3 regions of the Lysinibacillus zambalensis genome follow, and region 2 is predicted to be linked to each of the others. Evidence: riboswitches for the same ligand, from Rfam matches in the RefSeq annotation. Region 2 holds a riboswitch; each other region holds the start of a gene.
The links. Region 2 has a riboswitch for cobalamin ahead of ABNX05_RS11855 (hypothetical protein). Riboswitches for the same ligand answer to the same signal wherever they lie in the genome.
Positions count from the first base shown of each region.

Region 1: linked by a shared signal. The riboswitch ahead of ABNX05_RS25480 (FecCD family ABC transporter permease) and the one ahead of ABNX05_RS11855 (hypothetical protein) in region 2 are both predicted to bind cobalamin.
Region 3: linked by a shared signal. The riboswitch ahead of ABNX05_RS16255 (ABC transporter substrate-binding protein) and the one ahead of ABNX05_RS11855 (hypothetical protein) in region 2 are both predicted to bind cobalamin.

Region 1 is NZ_JBEGDG010000040.1:21,102-27,388, forward strand. It holds gene ABNX05_RS25450 (YcdB/YcdC domain-containing protein) at 1-60, shown strand, start outside; gene ABNX05_RS25455 (MarR family winged helix-turn-helix transcriptional regulator) at 395-829, shown strand; gene ABNX05_RS25460 (ring-cleaving dioxygenase) at 881-1,858, shown strand; gene ABNX05_RS25465 (nitroreductase family protein) at 1,953-2,570, shown strand; gene ABNX05_RS25470 (NADPH-dependent FMN reductase) at 2,634-3,176, shown strand; gene ABNX05_RS25475 (biotin transporter BioY) at 3,330-3,926, opposite strand; cobalamin riboswitch at 4,093-4,284, shown strand; gene ABNX05_RS25480 (FecCD family ABC transporter permease) at 4,545-5,591, shown strand; gene ABNX05_RS25485 (heme ABC transporter ATP-binding protein) at 5,598-6,287, shown strand, end outside.
Region 2 is NZ_JBEGDG010000007.1:167,397-172,233, forward strand. It holds gene ABNX05_RS11850 (GTP-binding protein) at 1-1,929, shown strand, start outside; gene ABNX05_RS11855 (hypothetical protein) at 2,267-3,031, opposite strand; cobalamin riboswitch at 3,280-3,463, opposite strand; gene ABNX05_RS11860 (hypothetical protein) at 3,675-3,875, shown strand; gene ABNX05_RS11865 (hypothetical protein) at 4,007-4,423, shown strand.
Region 3 is NZ_JBEGDG010000012.1:91,313-97,599, reverse strand. It holds gene ABNX05_RS16265 (class I adenylate-forming enzyme family protein) at 1-596, shown strand, start outside; gene ABNX05_RS16260 (acyl-CoA dehydrogenase family protein) at 598-2,265, shown strand; cobalamin riboswitch at 2,412-2,594, shown strand; gene ABNX05_RS16255 (ABC transporter substrate-binding protein) at 3,092-4,057, shown strand; gene ABNX05_RS16250 (FecCD family ABC transporter permease) at 4,054-5,055, shown strand; gene ABNX05_RS16245 (adenosylcobinamide amidohydrolase) at 5,052-6,287, shown strand, end outside.

The DNA.
Region 1 (6,287 bases), on a different contig from region 2:
ACAGTTCGTCTAGCAAAGGCTATTAATGAGGAAAATAACGGCCGCCATTACTACTATTAATCAATAATCGATACATGAAAGGGTATCTCCTATTTTAGGGGATATCCTTTTTAACTTCTTTCAGCAAGTGTTTTCTGTACCGAAAGCGAAGCGACAGGTGCAAGTGTTTTCTGTACCGAAAGCGAAGCGACAGGTGCAAGTGTTTTCTGTACCGAAAGCGAAGCGACAGGTGTAAGTGTTTTCTGTACCGAAAGTGAAACGGCAGTTACAAATATGACGAGGTATAATTGATGATTACAGAAAAACAAAAGGATTGCCGTTAATTATTTTATATGTTATTATTATCTCGAATTAAAGATAAATGAATTCGAAGTAAATGAGAAGAGGGAGTCGTATGAAGGAAAACAATCGTAATTTAAAAGCTTTTACGGTCTTGTTCCGGGCGTATCAAACGATTCAGGATGCAACAAAGAGAGATTTACTTCAATACGATTTAAATCAAACCGAATTTTCAGTACTTGAGTTTTTATATCACCATGGTGAGCAACCAATTCAAGTAATTGGAAAGAAAATTTTAATTGCAAGCAGTAGTATTACGTATGTTATTGATAAGCTCGAACAAAAAAGTTTTGTGTATCGACGTGCTTGCCCAAAGGATCGTCGTGTCACATATGTTTTATTAACATATGAAGGACAAACGTTGATGGAAGAAATATTTCCAAAGCATGAACAAAAAATTAATGAGATTTTTGAAGTATTAGATCAACAGGAGATGGACACAATGATCCTGTCTTTAAAAAAGGTTGGTTTAAACGCAGTTGAAAAATAAAAAAAATTTACGTATATATCTCGAAATCGAGATAAATAGGAGGAACATAAAATGAACCATTTAAAAGGAATTCACCACGTTACTGCTATTACAAGTAGTGCGGAAGAGAATTATAAATTCTTTACTTATGTATTAGGGATGCGATTAGTGAAAAAAACAGTAAATCAGGATGATATCCAAACATATCATTTATTCTTTGCGGATGATAAAGGTAGTGCTGGTACTGATATGACATTTTTTGATTTCCCAAACATCCCAAAAGGTGTGCATGGAACGAATGAAATTTCCAAAACTTCATTCCGCGTGCCTACAGATGCGGCATTGGACTATTGGGTAAAACGTTTTGATCGATTAAATGTTAAACATACAGGTATACAAGAGCAATTTGGCAAGAAAACTTTATCATTCGTAGATTTTGATGATCAGCAATATCAACTTATTTCTGATGAAAACAATACAGGTGTTGCATCAGGCACTCCATGGCAAGATGGACCGATTCCTCTAGAATACGCAATTACAGGCTTAGGTCCAGTTTTTGTAAGAGTTGCTAATTTAAAATATTTCAAAGAGGTGCTCGAAAAAGTGATGCTCTTTACAGAAATTGCAGAGGAAGGGGATTTCCATTTATTTGAGGTTGGTGAAGGCGGAAACGGTGCACAAATCATTGTAGAGTTTAACGCAGTTTTACCAGTAGCTCGTCAAGGCTTCGGTACAGTACATCATGCAGCATTCCGCGTAGAGGATCGCGCTGTATTAGATGAATGGACTGAACGATTTGAAAGCTTTGGCTTCCATACTTCGGGTTATGTAAACCGTCACTTCTTTGAATCCCTTTATGCACGAGTTGCACCACAAATTTTATTTGAGCTAGCTACTGATGGCCCAGGATTTATGGGGGACGAGCCTTATGAAACATTAGGTGAAAAATTATCGTTGCCACCGTTTTTAGAGCCAAAGCGTGCACAAATTGAAGAGCTTGTTCGTCCTATTGACACTGTAAGAAGTACGATTACGTTCGATAAAGAATAAGAGTAATACTTTTCATTCCATTCAGTAGAGAAACACAAGTCTCGCTGAATGGAAATTACATATTTTTAAAAGAAAATGATTGGAGGTCAATTGGATGGAATTTGCAAAGGTAATAGATAAGCGTCGTTCTGCGAATAATTTTATAGAGGGTATTAAGATGAGCGAAGAAGATATACGTCCTATTTTGGAGGATGTCAAACTTGCTCCATCTGCTTTTAATTTACAGCATGCTAATTACATCGTTGTCTTAGATGAAGAAAAAAAAGAAAAAGTAAGAGAAGCAGCATACGGGCAATATAAAGTGCACTCAGCCTCGGCGGTTATACTTGTTTTAGGAGATAAAGAAGCCTATAAAAATACTGCTAACCTTAGTCAAGGGATGGTAGACTTAGGCATTATTAATGCTTGTGAGTTAGAAAATCTTGTTGAAGAAAATACAAAATTTTATAATGAGCGCGGCGAGGAGTTTAAGAAAGAGGAGGCTATTCGTAACGCTTCACTTTCAGCTATGTTATTTATGTTGGCAGCCAAAAATCGTGGATGGGATACATGTCCAATGATCGGCTTTGATCAGCAACAAATGAGAGCCCTTTTTAATGTCCCGGAAACACAAGAAATTGCGCTAATGATTACAATTGGTAAGGAAAAAGAAAGTAGTCGCCGCTTGCGTGGTTATCGTAAACCAGTTGAGGAATTTGCAACCTATTATTAGGTCGGTATAAAATAAAAGTGCTTTACAAAAAATAAATTTAATGCACATTTAGGAGGAAATATTGTGAAAGTAGTAGCAATCGTAGGTAGTATCCGTAAAGAATCTTATAATCTGCAGTTAGCGAAATTTATTCAAAAGCGTTATGCGGAGAAATTGGATCTTGAAGTATTAAGCTTAAAAGACCTACCAATGTATAACCAAGATATCGAAAATGAAGCACCACAAACAGTATTAGATTTTAAAGCACAAGTAAAAGAGGCGGATGCCGTTCTTTGGCTGACTCCAGAATATAATGGTACAGTGCCAGGTGTTATGGTTAACGCCATCGATTGGTTATCTCGCGTTGATAAAGTAATGATTGGTAAGCCATCATTCATGATGGGTGCATCAATGGGTAACTTAGGTACTGTTAAAGCACAATTACACTTAAGAGATATTTTATTCTCACCTGGAGTAAATTCACCATTACTTAGTGGTAATGATGTTTATATTGGCGCAGTACACACTAAATTTGATGCTGAAGGCCATTTAACAGATGAGGGTACTATCAAATTCCTAGATGTAGTTATTGATAACTTCTTAAACTGGATGAAAACATACGTTTAACAATAGAATGTCCCATTAGTATGTAAAATACTGATGGGACATTTTTAGGTTTTATAATATTTTTTGGGTTTATAATAGAGGTTAAAGCCTCGACACTCTTTGCCTTATATATAAGTCGGAACGGAAATCAACCCACGTTTTGGTGATGAACCTTTATTTGATTGGAATTATTTTCAATACCTTTTGAAGACGGTATGCAAAAATACCCGCGAATATAGCTAAAATAATATCCTTTGGCAAAGGAGGCATCATCCAAAGCCATGCTATTTTATACGTGAAAGCATCAGGCGCACTAGCCCATAGCTTATAGGCAAAGTACATCCAATTTGTCCCTAATAAATAATTAATAGCAGTTGCAACTAATGCAGCAACTACATAACTTTTCTTCGTTCCAATGCGTTCTACAATAAGCCCTGCGACAAATGCTGCTAATATAAACGAGACAATGAAACCAAATGTAGGACTTAAAATTTGTCCAAAGCCTCCGCTGAATCGTGCAAATACAGGTGCTCCTGCTAAACCGATGCACATATAAACAGTACAAGCGAGTGCCCCTTTTCTACTACCGAGAATAAGTCCCGCTAAAATAGCAAAAAACGTTTGCAATGTGATCGGTACTCCGCCAACAACCATGAAAGGCACAATGGACGTAATATTAGCCCCTATCATCATTAATGTTGAAAAAAGTCCAATGTATGCAATATCTACTGTTCTTAATTTTTGATGTGTATGTTCCACAATGGTTGTCATTATTTCACCTCTAAAAAGTAATGTTGATAATAATAGTGTAAGAAAATAAAGTTTTTGTGTCAACTTTATTACGGTTTTAGGTTAACGTAAAGGTGTTTCTTAACTTGATAAATGATTGATAGTATAGACTAACTATTGAAATATATGATAGAATTGTCATAATTTTAAATCATTCGATACTAATGGTGTGACATCTTATACAATGTGTCACTTAAAAGGGAAATCGGTGCAAATCCGACGCTGTCCCGCAACTGTAACGAGGAGTTCTATGATGATTTAGCCACTGTTCTAGAATGGGAAGGCAATCATAGATACATTGATTCGAAGCCAGGAGACCTGCCATTTAGTTATTCCTGTAATGCCCACGAGGATGAAAGCGATTACGGACAATAGTAGAAGAAAATCTAACATTGTTTAATTTCTTTCAGCAGGTGTCCAAATACACGCTGAAAGACGCGATTATGCCAAGCATAATTGATTCTAGGGTATTTCCATGCGCATTTGCATGGAATACCCTTTTTTCTTTCATTTATCTTCGTACTGCAAATATTAGCAGAGTATCAGCTACAATTACGGCTAGATGAAATTAATGTTTAATGATTAGGAGTTAATAAAAAGATGAATAGAAAATTTATGGTACTTTCGATGACCCTTCTTCTACTACTTATTATTTCAATGACAATTGCAATTATGGTTGGATCGGTTTCCGTTACGCCACTTTATGTATGGAAGGTTATCCTTTCTAAAATCCCTATTATTCAAAGCTCAATCGAACAAGATTGGAGTCGCTCACAGGAAATTATCATTTGGCAAATAAGGGCTCCGCGTGTATTACTCGCTGCTATCGTCGGAGCAGGCTTGGCAATTGCAGGAGCAGCTATTCAGGCGCTCGTTCGTAATTCAATTGCAGAACCATATATTTTAGGGATTTCTTCTGGAGCGACAGTTGGTGCCACAGCTGTCATCATTTTAGGTGCCTTTTCATTTCTGGGCGTTTATGCTCTTTCCGTATCGGCTTTTTTAGGCTCTCTCACAGCAATGGGGTTAGTTTTCTTCTTATCGCATGTTGGCGGTAGAGTATCCGTCTTTCGACTTTTGCTTTCAGGGATGGCGGTGTCATTTATTTTATCTGCTATTTCAAATTTTATCTTAATGTTGTCGAAGCAAGAGGGGGGAATGAAGGCAGTCATGTTTTGGATGCTAGGAAGCCTAGCAGGGGCGAAATGGAGTATTCTTGTAATTCCTGCAGTCATTTTTATTGTAGTATTTGCCTTGTTATGGCTCAACTATCGCAGCTTAAATTTATTACTTCTTGGAGAAGAAGCCGCAGTTACATTAGGGGTTAACTTACAACAATTTCGAATACAGCTTATTTTATTAGTATCGTTATTAACGGGTGTGTTGGTTGCTGTAAGTGGCTCAATTGGATTTGTTGGTTTAATCATTCCACATATTGTACGGCTAATTGTAGGTTCAAATCATAAGTATGTCATACCGATTAGCGCATTATTAGGGGGGATATTCTTAGTTTGGGCAGATGCAATTGCTCGAATATTAATTGCCCCTGAGGAAATGCCGATAGGAATTATCACGGCTTTTTGCGGAGGTCCATTTTTCATTTGGCTGCTACGTCGTAACAATTATTCTTTCGGTGAAGGAGATTAAAAAAATATGACATTAGAAGCGAAACAAATATCATTCTCCATTTCTGATGAACGCATATTACATGAAGTAAATGTTCAAATAAAGGACAAGCAATTTGTTGGGTTGATCGGTCCTAATGGTAGTGGGAAGTCAACGCTATTAAAGAATTTGTACCGTTTATTAAAACCAGAAAGTGGAACAGTGTTATTAAATGAACAAGATATTCTAAAGCAATCGAGTAAAAACATAGCTAAAAATCTAGCAGTTGTGAGTCAAGAAACACCGGTCTTATTTGATTTTACAGTGCATGATTTAGTGAGTATGGGGAGAACACCCCATAAAAAACTATTGGAGTTTGATCAAGAGCAAGATTTTCAAATCGTAAAGGATGCACTGAAGCAAACGGGTATCGCTCATTTAGAGAAACGTAGCTATAGCTCTCTTTCGGGTGGCGAAAAAAAGCGTGTGATGGTTGCTCGTGCCCTTGCTCAGCAAGCACAAGTGCTTATTTTAGATGAGCCAACAAATCATCTAGATATTCAGCATCAATTGCAGCTTATGGATCTAATCCAAACCTTACAATTAACAGTTGTTGCTGCAATCCACGATTTGAACATTGCGGCTATGTATTGCGATCAAATTTATGTTTTACAGCAAGGTCGAATTGTTTGTTTTGGCACGCCAGAAGAAGTACTTACACCGACATTATTACAAGAT
Region 2 (4,837 bases):
ATTGGAGTACTTGCTCACGTGGATGCCGGTAAAACAACATTTTCTGAGCAGTTACTATTTCATACAAACAGTATTCAAGCTCGTGGACGAGTGGATCACCAGGACACATTTTTAGATAGTCATGAGCTGGAGCGTCAGCGAGGCATTACGATTTTTGCGGAGCAAGGCCGCATGACGCTTGGGGATGATACATATACATTAATCGATACACCAGGGCACGTCGATTTCTCTCCAGAGATGGAGCGTGCCATTCGGGTTATGGATTATGCCATCATTATTGTTAGTGCTGTCGAAGGAATACAGGGTCATACTGAAACAGTGTGGCAACTTTTACGCCAATATCATGTTCCAACCTTCTTTTTTATTAACAAAATTGATCGTGAAGGAGCAGATGTTGAAGCTGTAATGGCTGCGCTTCAAAAGGATTGCTCTGCAGATGTTTTATTCGTAGACGAACCGCTCCGTTCCGACTATGTTTCAAACGACATAATGGAGTGGCTTGCTGAACGTGATGAACACCTTCTCGATGCTTTTCTCAATGAAACATTGGATAGCTCTAGCTGCCTTACTCATTTATCTAGGATGATTAAACAGGAAAAGGCCTTTCTATGTTTTACTGGGTCTGCCTTAAAAGATAGTGGAATAAAGGAATTCCTAACACAGCTCCCCCTCCTTACAGAGACACAATTTAATAACAACGCTCCGTTTCAAGGTGAGGTGTTTAAAATTCGTCATGATGGACATCAACGCTTAACTTTTATCAAATCTTTGCAAGGAACGTTACATGTCCGTGATGAACTTTCATTTGGAGACGTGACTGAAAAAGTGACGGAGATTCGACTATACAATGGCAACCGGTATGAAACTTCTCAAAAGATAGAGGCCGGGGAGATTTTCGCAGTAAAAGGGATTAGTCTAGCAAACATCGGCGATATTATTGGTTCTTCGAATAATTCTCAGCCCTTTGAGTTAGTACCGACTTTACAGGCAAAAGTACATTATGAAGGCACTCAGCATATAAAGGACGTGTTAAAAACTTTCCGTATTCTTGAAGCAGAAGAACCTTCATTACGTGTGCTATGGCATGAAAAATTTCAAGAAATTCATGTTCATATTATGGGTGTCATCCAACTCGAGGTTCTTATCGAAGTGCTTCATGAACGGTTCTCGTTAGACATTTCATTTAGCGAACCACAGATTTTGTATATGGAAACGATCACCACAACGGTGACAGGTTACGGTCATTTCGAGCCATTAAAGCATTACGCAGAGGTCCATTTATTGATGGAGCCAAATACACGCGGCACCGGCAATACATTTGTCAATGCATGCCACGCAGATGATTTATCAGTTGGACATCAACGACTCATTGAAAAACATTTATTCGAGCGCGATCATCATGGGCTGTTAACCGGTTTTCCGGTTACAGATATTCGCTTCACACTCTTAACAGGACGCGCACATAATAAACATACTGAAGGTGGCGATTTCCGTGAAGCAACATTCCGTGCATTACGGCAAGGGCTCGAACAAGCAGAAAATATATTACTAGAGCCGTACTACCGCTTTAAACTTAAAGCTCCTAGTGATTTCATCGGCCGCATGATGACGGACATTCAGCAAGCTGCTGGTACATTTGACGCACCAATCATAACTGAATATGACGCGATTGTAACCGGCCGGGCCCCCGTCTCAACATTTATGAGCTACAGTACAACCTTTGCCGCCTACACCAATGGGAAAGGCGTACTTTCCCTACAATTTGATGGCTACGATACATGTCACAATACAGAAGAAATTATTGCGCAAATCAGCTACGATAAGAACGCCGATCCCGACTATACATCCTCTAGTATTTTTTGCGCAAAAGGCAAGGGCTACTCTGTTCCATGGCACGAAGCACAAGCAGCAATGCATTGTATTGACTAAATTCATAAAAACAGGACATGATTTGTTAGATCAATGTCCTGTTTTCTTATGTTTCGTGGAGAATTTCTATACTTTTGTGGGTAATCTTGCTTCGCGAGGGTATTTACCTTCTCTCCGCGGGTATTCCCTTTCCTTCCGCGGGTATTCTTGCTTCGCGCGGGTATTTACCTTCTCTCCGCGGGTATTTACCTTCTCTCCGCGGGTATTCCCTTTCCTTCCGCGGGTATTCTTGCTTCGCGCGGGTATCTACCCTATACTGACAACTCCATTCTCTACCTTGTCAGGCATATACCTTCACCTCGGGGAATTGAAATTCATCCCGCACATTTTTAATTTACTAAGCTTGTATCGTTTTCTGTCCCTGTTTATTAATAAGATATGAAGATTCCACCACAACGTAGCTTTGGGATTGTGAGAAATCCATTAAAACTTTGCCAGGTCGACTTTTCAAAAGTTGTAAATTATCAATCAGTTCAAGCAATAGTTCATGACCTTTTCCACGTGGGTGCCAGTTGAAATGATTATCATTTAGTTCCTTCACAGCTTTTAGAAATTGATGATACTCTCGCTCTATAAAATTGATTAGTTGATTATTTTTATAAACTACTCGTGATAAATCCTCTACATATACTTCATAAAAGCGCATCACTATCGAGCACAATAAATCATTGACCCGAGCAGCACTTAGTATTGGCTTAGGGGCTTGGGAAAGTCGCTCTAGATTTGGTTTTGCACGCGTCGAATCGATACGTGTAATTAAATGAAAATGTTCACCATTAACATCGTACACAATTGGATTTGTCGGCATATACATCATAAAATCATTTGTTTTTGTTTTAAGTTGATCTGTAATAATTGCTTTTGCAAAAAGGTGGCCATTAAAACTTTCATTTTGAATCCAAATAATATCTTTGTTATATAAAATTTGATCAAACAATCGTTCATTACTAATAAGATTGCTAGCTATTAATTGATCGACAAGGGATTCTACAACCATTCTTGTTGTAGCTTTCTTGGCAACTTCAGTGCGTGGCTGCTTACAAATTTTCATTTCTGCATATTGCGATTCCTGTGCTGTACTTACATGAATATTCGTCATCATTGCATCCTCTTTTCGTACATATTATTCAAAACGGAAGTCTTCTTTTACATAAAAAAAGGATTTCCTACAACTAGAGGAAATCCTTCATTCTATCTTTTTCATTCATCACAAAAAGTCAAATTATACCCAAGCATAAAAGAATTGCCTTGAAAGCGATTACCGTCTTTTATTTTGGGCGTTTGACGTACGGCGACGAACAGAGCATTCTGTTTTGTCAACATGCCACCTCCTATTCCTCGTAGGGTTATGGTGTGTACTCATAATAGGCAGGTATCCTGACTCATGGTCATCACTACTTTTCGCCTTCCCGTCGTTAAACAGTGGTATATGAAAAGTCGCTCACATTTACAGTTGCGGGACAGTGTCGGAGTTGCACCGACTTCCCTTTTAAGTAAATTGCACGCAATTTACACCTATTAATTATTAATATTAAATTGTAATTTAACACACTAATTCATGTAGAGTAGATATTCCTTTTATATTTCTGGTTTAAATTGTAATATGTATTCTAGTATTTGTCAAAAGACAAAAAAAGTTTATCCCAAATTTAAAATGTACCCTATAAGATAGACACTTTCAAAAAGGTCATCTTATAGGGTATTTTTGTTTATAATGAAGAAAAAAACGAGCGGTGGTAAATAGGATGACTAAAAATTTATTTTCGAAACAACAACAGGCACAATTAAAATTAAATCCATACGTCAAAACGGTAAGTGCGAAAGCCATTACTTATACGGAAGAACTTAGCACCTTTCGGAACATCAGTATAAAAGAGTTAGAAAGCAATCTATATAATAAATTCAGTCGTATCAAGGGTTTGGAGTATATTTGTGAAAATACATAATTAATAATGCTAGATATATTAGTTCTAAGCAAATTATAGTGAGTGAAGTCTATTTAGATTTTTTATGTTCATTGTTCGAGATATGAGTTATTATATAAACAATGTTTTCTATTAATTAGGAGTTGTTTTGTGTGAAAGATAATCTTAAGAAATATGTTATTTTAACCCTAATCATAGTATTTTCGGTATTTACGGCACTGTATTTATATGATAAATATCAAGAATATCAATTTGATAAGGGCATTGCAGATGAAAATGAAAAAAAATTAGAGCAAGAAAGGGAAAGATTTCTGAATAAAGTGAAGGTTGAATTTAAAAGGGATACTTCTTTTGATACATTTGCTGTTGAAATTACAAATTTTAATGACAGAACTATTCATGGATATATAGAAGTCACAATTCTCGATAAAAATGAAGAAGTATTATGGGAAGAATCAGTTTTCATTCCAGAAGATGGAATAAAAAGTGGGGATACGTATAGATACGTAAAGGATTATGATTCAGTTGAAAATGCTGATTCAGTTAAATTTGAAAAATCGGTTTATTAGTTAATTGCACTTCATACATATCAAACACGCTACCTATTAGGGTTTGCGTGTTTTTTGTTTTGTATAGACAATACTAATTTAAATGTTAACGTTTATTAATAATATTTATTATATAAAGGTTAACTTCAACATATACTTTCTTAGACATAGAGACTGTCTCCTGTTTACGATTTTTACCAAACACTGTGAGGTAAGTATCGTTTATATCAGACCATCGAAGCCCCTACATTTCTCCCAAGCGTATACCTGTTCCAAGCAAGATTTTAATTACTGTAGTGTTCCTGTATGCGGTGAACTCATGGTCTTTACGTTTTATACGTCTCAAGTATCGGAGCATCATACGAATGTAGAAATCATTAAAAACTTCTATTCGTTCATCTGTCTGTTGTCTCTATAGTTTTGAACATGGATTAT
Region 3 (6,287 bases), on a different contig from region 2:
TAACAGAGGCTGGGCCAAACGGTTCAATATTGCTTGGTGAAGAGCATGCAACGAAGGCGGGGAGCGTTGGGCGACGTGCACCACTTGGAGCAGAGCTGCGTATTATCAACGACATTGGAGAAGATGTCAGTGTTGGTGAAGTAGGAGAAATTGTGTTATTCGGTGAGAGCAATATGCTGGGCTATTACAAGGATGATATCGCAACAAAGGCTGCATTTATAGATGGCTGGCTGAAAACAGGTGACTTAGCTCGCTTAGATGAGGACGGCTATATTTGGATTGTTGATCGTAAAAAGGATGTCGTTTTTTCAGGCGGTGTGAATATTTATCCGAAAGAAATTGAAGATCGTATGTTGAGTTATGAGGGAATATTTGAAGTTGCTGTAATAGGTGTACCACATCCGGAGTGGGGAGAAACCGTGAAGGCTGTTTATGCTGCTAAAACAGAAATTGACGAGAACGAACTTAAAGCTTATTTGGAGGAGCATCTTGCTAAATATAAAATTCCACGCATGTTCGAACGTGTAGAAGCGCTACCACGAAATGCATCAGGCAAAATACTAAAACAAACGTTGAAAGGACAAGAGGTGAGATAAAATGAAGGTTTTACAGCAGGAAGAAATGAAAACAACAAACTTTTTTAAAGAGAATGATACACTTCAAAACGTTTTAGAAATGATGCTAGATAAAGAGTTTGCGGAATATGCAACACGTGAGCTAACAGATTTCGGTGAGCTTTGTGCAGGAGATATTGATGTGAGAGCTAAACATACGGATAGAGAGGGTGAACCTCGATTACAAAGGTATAATGCCTATGGTGAAGAAGTGTCAGAGATTTGGGTCAATGACGGTTATAAAAAAACAATTGAAGAGACGTACAATACTGGCATTGTTGGCTATGTGCATAAAGATATTCCGCAATTAGGTAGAAAGGGCAACTATGTGTATAGCTTTGCTCAAGGCTATATACTATCACATGCTGAACCAGGCTTTTACTGTCCTGTTACGTTAACGATGGCAACGGCTTATCTGCTTGATCATTATGCGAGTGATGAGGTGAAGGAGCGCTTTTTACCACATGTTTGTGCAACTGGAGAGACAGAGCTCTATGAGGGGGCTACATTTTTAACGGAGCGCCAAGGTGGCTCTGATGTCGGAGCGAATGTTGTAGAGGCAAGGCAGGACGGCAATCAGTATCGTTTATATGGTGAGAAATATTTTGCATCTAACGCTGGAATGTGTGGAGTGACTATGGTATTGGCACGCATAGAAGGGGCTCGTGCAGGCTCAAAGGGTTTAACATTGTTTGCAGTTCCATGGAGAAATGATGATGGCACAGTTAATAACCTGCGCGTTCGGCGTTTAAAGGATAAACTTGGTGTTAGAGCAGTACCTTCTGGTGAGGTGGAATTTGATGGGGCGCTCGCATATGTTGTTGGTGATCTGAATAAAGGGATTTACTATATGTTGGAGGCGCTTAATTTATCAAGAATTTGCAATGCAGTTGCTTCTATCGGCATCATGCGTCGCGGCTATTTAGAGGCGAAGCACTATGTGACAAATCGCCATGCATTTGGTAAGCCTTTAACGCAATATCCTATGATCCAGGATACACTAGGGAAATTTGCTGCCAAGCTTCATGTAGAAGTTGCTACGGTTTTTGATCTTATTCAGCTATACGATAAAGTAACTAGTGGACAGGGGAATAAAGAGGACATCATTTTGAACCGCTTGTATATTGCAATCATGAAAAAAGAAACCGCTGAGCAAGCTGTACATTATGCGAGTGAAGCCATTGAATTACATGGCGGAAACGGCTATATTGAAGACTTTGTTACACCTCGGTTATTAAGAGATGCACAGGTCCTTACCGTATGGGAGGGGACTGCAAATATTTTAGCTTTAGAGCTCATTCGTTTAGTAGATAAGTTTCATGTGCACGAAATGTTTGTTCGTGTTATGGAGGAACGTCTAGAAAAACTGGCTGACAGTCCATTAGTTGAAATTGTAGTAGGGCAATTAGCAAAACTAGATTCAACTTGGCAAACATTTAGCCGTTTAGATGATGCAACAAAAACGTTTGAAGCAAAAAAGGTCGCAGAGCAAATGGCACATTTATATGAAAGTGTTGTAGCAGTTGAATGGGCACAAAGATTCGGCGGTAAATATGAGAAGCTAGCAGACATTTATTTAGAGAATACATGGGCATTACGAGAAATGGGTGCACCAATGAAAACGGTACAGTATTTTTCTGACATAGTTTAACTTTTTTCAGCGTCCAAACATCCGCTGAAATAGAGGAACCCAGTCTAAGCACGCCACGTCCTGTGGCAATTATGACGAGCATAATTGATTTGATGAAGAGTCGTCTCGAATGGAGGCGACTTCTTTGATTTTCATGTATAATACAATCAACTGAATATTATAAAGGTTCTTTACTTAAGTAAAGTGAAAAGGGAAATCGGTGTAATTCCGATGCGGTCCCGCCACTGTAAGTGTGAGTTTTTTCAATCTGCGCCACTGAAAATTTCGGGAAGGCTTGAAAAAGCGTATGAAGCACGAGCCAGGAGACCTGCCTTTATAGAAAACACGTTGTAGCCTACGAGGATAGGATGGTGGATTTTGTATATGTATATTGTGCAAATTTGACCCCCTCATTTTTTTTATGATGAGGGGTATTTGTTTTGTAAGCTGAATATCGATAAATTTGAAAAAGAGGGCGATACCCCCACAACGTTAGGTAATAAACTCAAAAAGTTGGGCGATAAGCCTAAAATGTTGGGTGATAACCCCATAATGTTGTGCGGAAATACGATGTGGTCGATAAATCCACAAAGTTGGGTGATAAACTTAAAAAGTTGGACGATAAGCCTAAAATGTTGGGTGATAACCCCATAATGTTGTGCGGAAACACACGATGTGGTCGATAAATCCACAAAGTTGGGTGATAAACTTAAAAAGTTGGACGATATCCCCACAACGTTGAGAGATAAACAACTCCACAACCTTAAACGATAAAACCTAAAATGTATCGATCAATCAGATAAACAAGTCGTTAACTTTATGCACAGATAGACTAAGGGGGATTCACATGAAGAAATTTTGGAAAATAGGATTATCAGCATTTTTAGCTGTTGGCTTGCTTGCAGCGTGCAACACAAAAGAGGCGACAAATGACAAGCCGTCATCTGCTGAGCAGCAAGAGACATCTAAAGTAGATCAAGCAACATTTCCAATGACGATAACAGATGCTGTTGGCAAAGATATTACGCTAGAAGCACCTCCTGAAAAAATAGTTTCTCTCATTCCAAGTAACACTGAAATTTTATTTGGTCTTGGCTTAAATGATGAAATAGTAGGTGTAACAGATAATGACGATTATCCAGCAGAGGCTACTAAAAAAGATAAGGTTGGCGGTGTAGATTATAATATTGAACAAATTATTGCGTTAACGCCAGATATCGTTTTTGCACATGCATCCGGTATGAGTTATTCAAAAGGAGCAATTGAACAGCTTGAGGCTGCCGGTGTGAAAGTATTTGTTGTAGCGGATGCAAAAAACTTTAATGAAACTTACACAACGATTGAACAGCTTGGTCGTGCAACGGGAAAACTAGAAGAGGCTAAAAAAATAGTCGCAAATATGAAGGATAAAATTGAAGAAGTTGAAACAAAACTTAAGGGTGTTGAGCCAAAGAAAGTCTTTTTAGAATCGTCTGATGAGCCACAGATTTATACAGCTGGTAAAGGTACATTTATGAATGAAATGCTAGAAATGATTCATGCCGAAAATGTGGCAGCAGATGTAAATGACTGGTATCCAATTGAAGCTGAACAAATTATTGCGAAAAATCCAGATGTCATTGTTGTGGCATATAATTATGTACCAAATATTTTAACGAAAATTCCACAACGTCCAGGCTTTGAGACAGTAACTGCCGTAAAAAATAAAGCTATTGTACAAGTGGATGAAAGTATGACAAGTCGTCAAGGTCCTCGATTAGCAGATGGTTTTGAGGAATTAGCAAAGGCCGTTTACCCAGAGGCGTTTAAATGAGTAAAACAATTGTAGCCTATGTAACAGCAATTACGCTTTTAATCATTAGCATCTGGTGTGGTGTAGCGATAGGCTCGGTTCATATTCCATTAGAAGTATTGTGGAATACGGCGGCCGATGAAACAGCTGCCAATATTTTATGGAAGATTCGTTTACCTCGAGTGATGCTAGCAGGGCTTGTAGGGGCATCACTTGCTATTGCAGGGGCAGCTTTTCAAGGCCTATTAAAAAATCCTTTGGCTGATCCTTATACGTTAGGTGTTTCCTCCGGTGCATCAGTTGGCGCAGTGATGACGATTTTCTTTAGTGTCTCAATACCTGTAATCGGTCATTTTACATTGCCAGTCTTTAGTATGATAGGGGCCATATTAACAATGTTTGCTGTTATGGGTTTTGCTAGAATAGTAGACCGTTCACTAAAAATGGAAACTCTTATTTTAACAGGGGTAATATTTAGTTCGTTTTTAGGTTCCTTGATTTCATTAATGATTGCATTATCTGGTGAGGAGCTACGCCAAGTAATCGGTTGGTTGCTCGGTTCAGTATCGATGCGTGGTTGGCCTTACGTTCAGATGATCATTCCGTTTGTCATTATTGGCTCTATTATGCTTTGGACACAAAGACGTGAGTTAAATGTTCTGTTATATGGTGAAGAACGTGCGAAGCATTTAGGTGTCAATGTTAAACGTAGTAAATATATTATTTTAGTAGGTGGATCCATGTTGACAGGAGCAGCGGTAGCTGTTTCTGGAACGATTGGCTTTGTTGGTTTAGTTGTTCCTCATATGACGAGAATGGTTTGGGGTTCAGATCATCGTCATTTATTGCCGTTATCATTTTTAAATGGGGCAACTTTGCTAATTATTTGTGATTTAATAGCAAGAACAATTATTATGCCAAGAGAGCTGCCGATTGGTGTCATTACTGCATTTATTGGGGCGCCCGTTTTTTCCTATATTTTTTATAAACAACGTAGAGGCAAGGGGGTACGGGCATGATTGTTGTTGAACATCTTTCCGGTGGTTATGAAGACGTACCGATCGTCCACGATATAAGTTTTTCCGTTGAAAAAGGTAAAATACTAGGGATTTTAGGGCCGAATGGTAGTGGGAAATCCACACTGTTAAAAGTAATAAGTGGCATACTACCAGCAACTGCAGGCACTGTATTAGTAGATGGTAAAAACAGTAGCTCTTACACTGCTCGTGCATTAGCAAAGAAGATGGCAGTGCTGCCACAATTACATGTTAATACATTTTCAAACAGTGTAAGGGAGGCTGTATCTCTTGGACGTTATCCACATCAAACAGGCTTCTTTTCAAGCTGGTCTGCTCGTGATGAACAAGCAGTGCAACATGCAATGCTGCAAACAGGTGTAAAACGCTATGAACAGACACCGATGGAATTTTTGTCGGGCGGTGAACAGCAAAGGGTTTTTGTCGCCCAAGCGCTTGCACAAACAGCGGAAATATTGCTGCTAGATGAGCCGACCAACCATCTAGATATTGCGCATCAACGTCAAATTTTAGATATGGTACGAAAGGAAGCAATAGAATGTGGTTTGACCGTTATTATGGTACTGCATGATATGAATTTAGCTTCTCTTTACTGTGATGAATTATTACTAATGGAGGAAGGACGGATGCGGGCATTTGGGGCGCCGCATGAAGTATTAGTCGCTTCGCAAATTGAAGATGTCTATCATGCTCGAGTGGCAACTTATGCACATCCAGAAATTCCAAAGCCTCAAATTACAATGATGCCAGCCACCGTTGAACATCAGCAACGTGCTGTCATTAAAAAAGAAAATTTCACTGTTACAGATCAGTACATTAAGCTTCAATCAGAGTTTCCTTTAAAAACGGTGTCCTCAGCTGTCCATAATCCGGGTATCGGTTGGTATGATTGTCTGTTAAATCGCTCTGTACCAATAGATTATGTGATTAATGATGTAAAGAGAGAGGTCGCTGAATTTTTACTAAAGGAGCACTTTTCATCTACAAGTACAGTCGTCATGTTAACAGCTGTCCCAACAAATCTTGTAGCTATTAATGAATTTCAAGCTTCTTTTGGTAGCGTTCTTGTAGCTGTTACGGCTGGGGTTGGTAATGCTGTTGATGTATCTCGTGCACATGAAAGACAAGATGAACCATATATTGGTACTATAAATACGTGGGTCATCGTGAATGGCTGTTTATCAGAAGAAGCGTTTTTCCAAGCAATGATGACA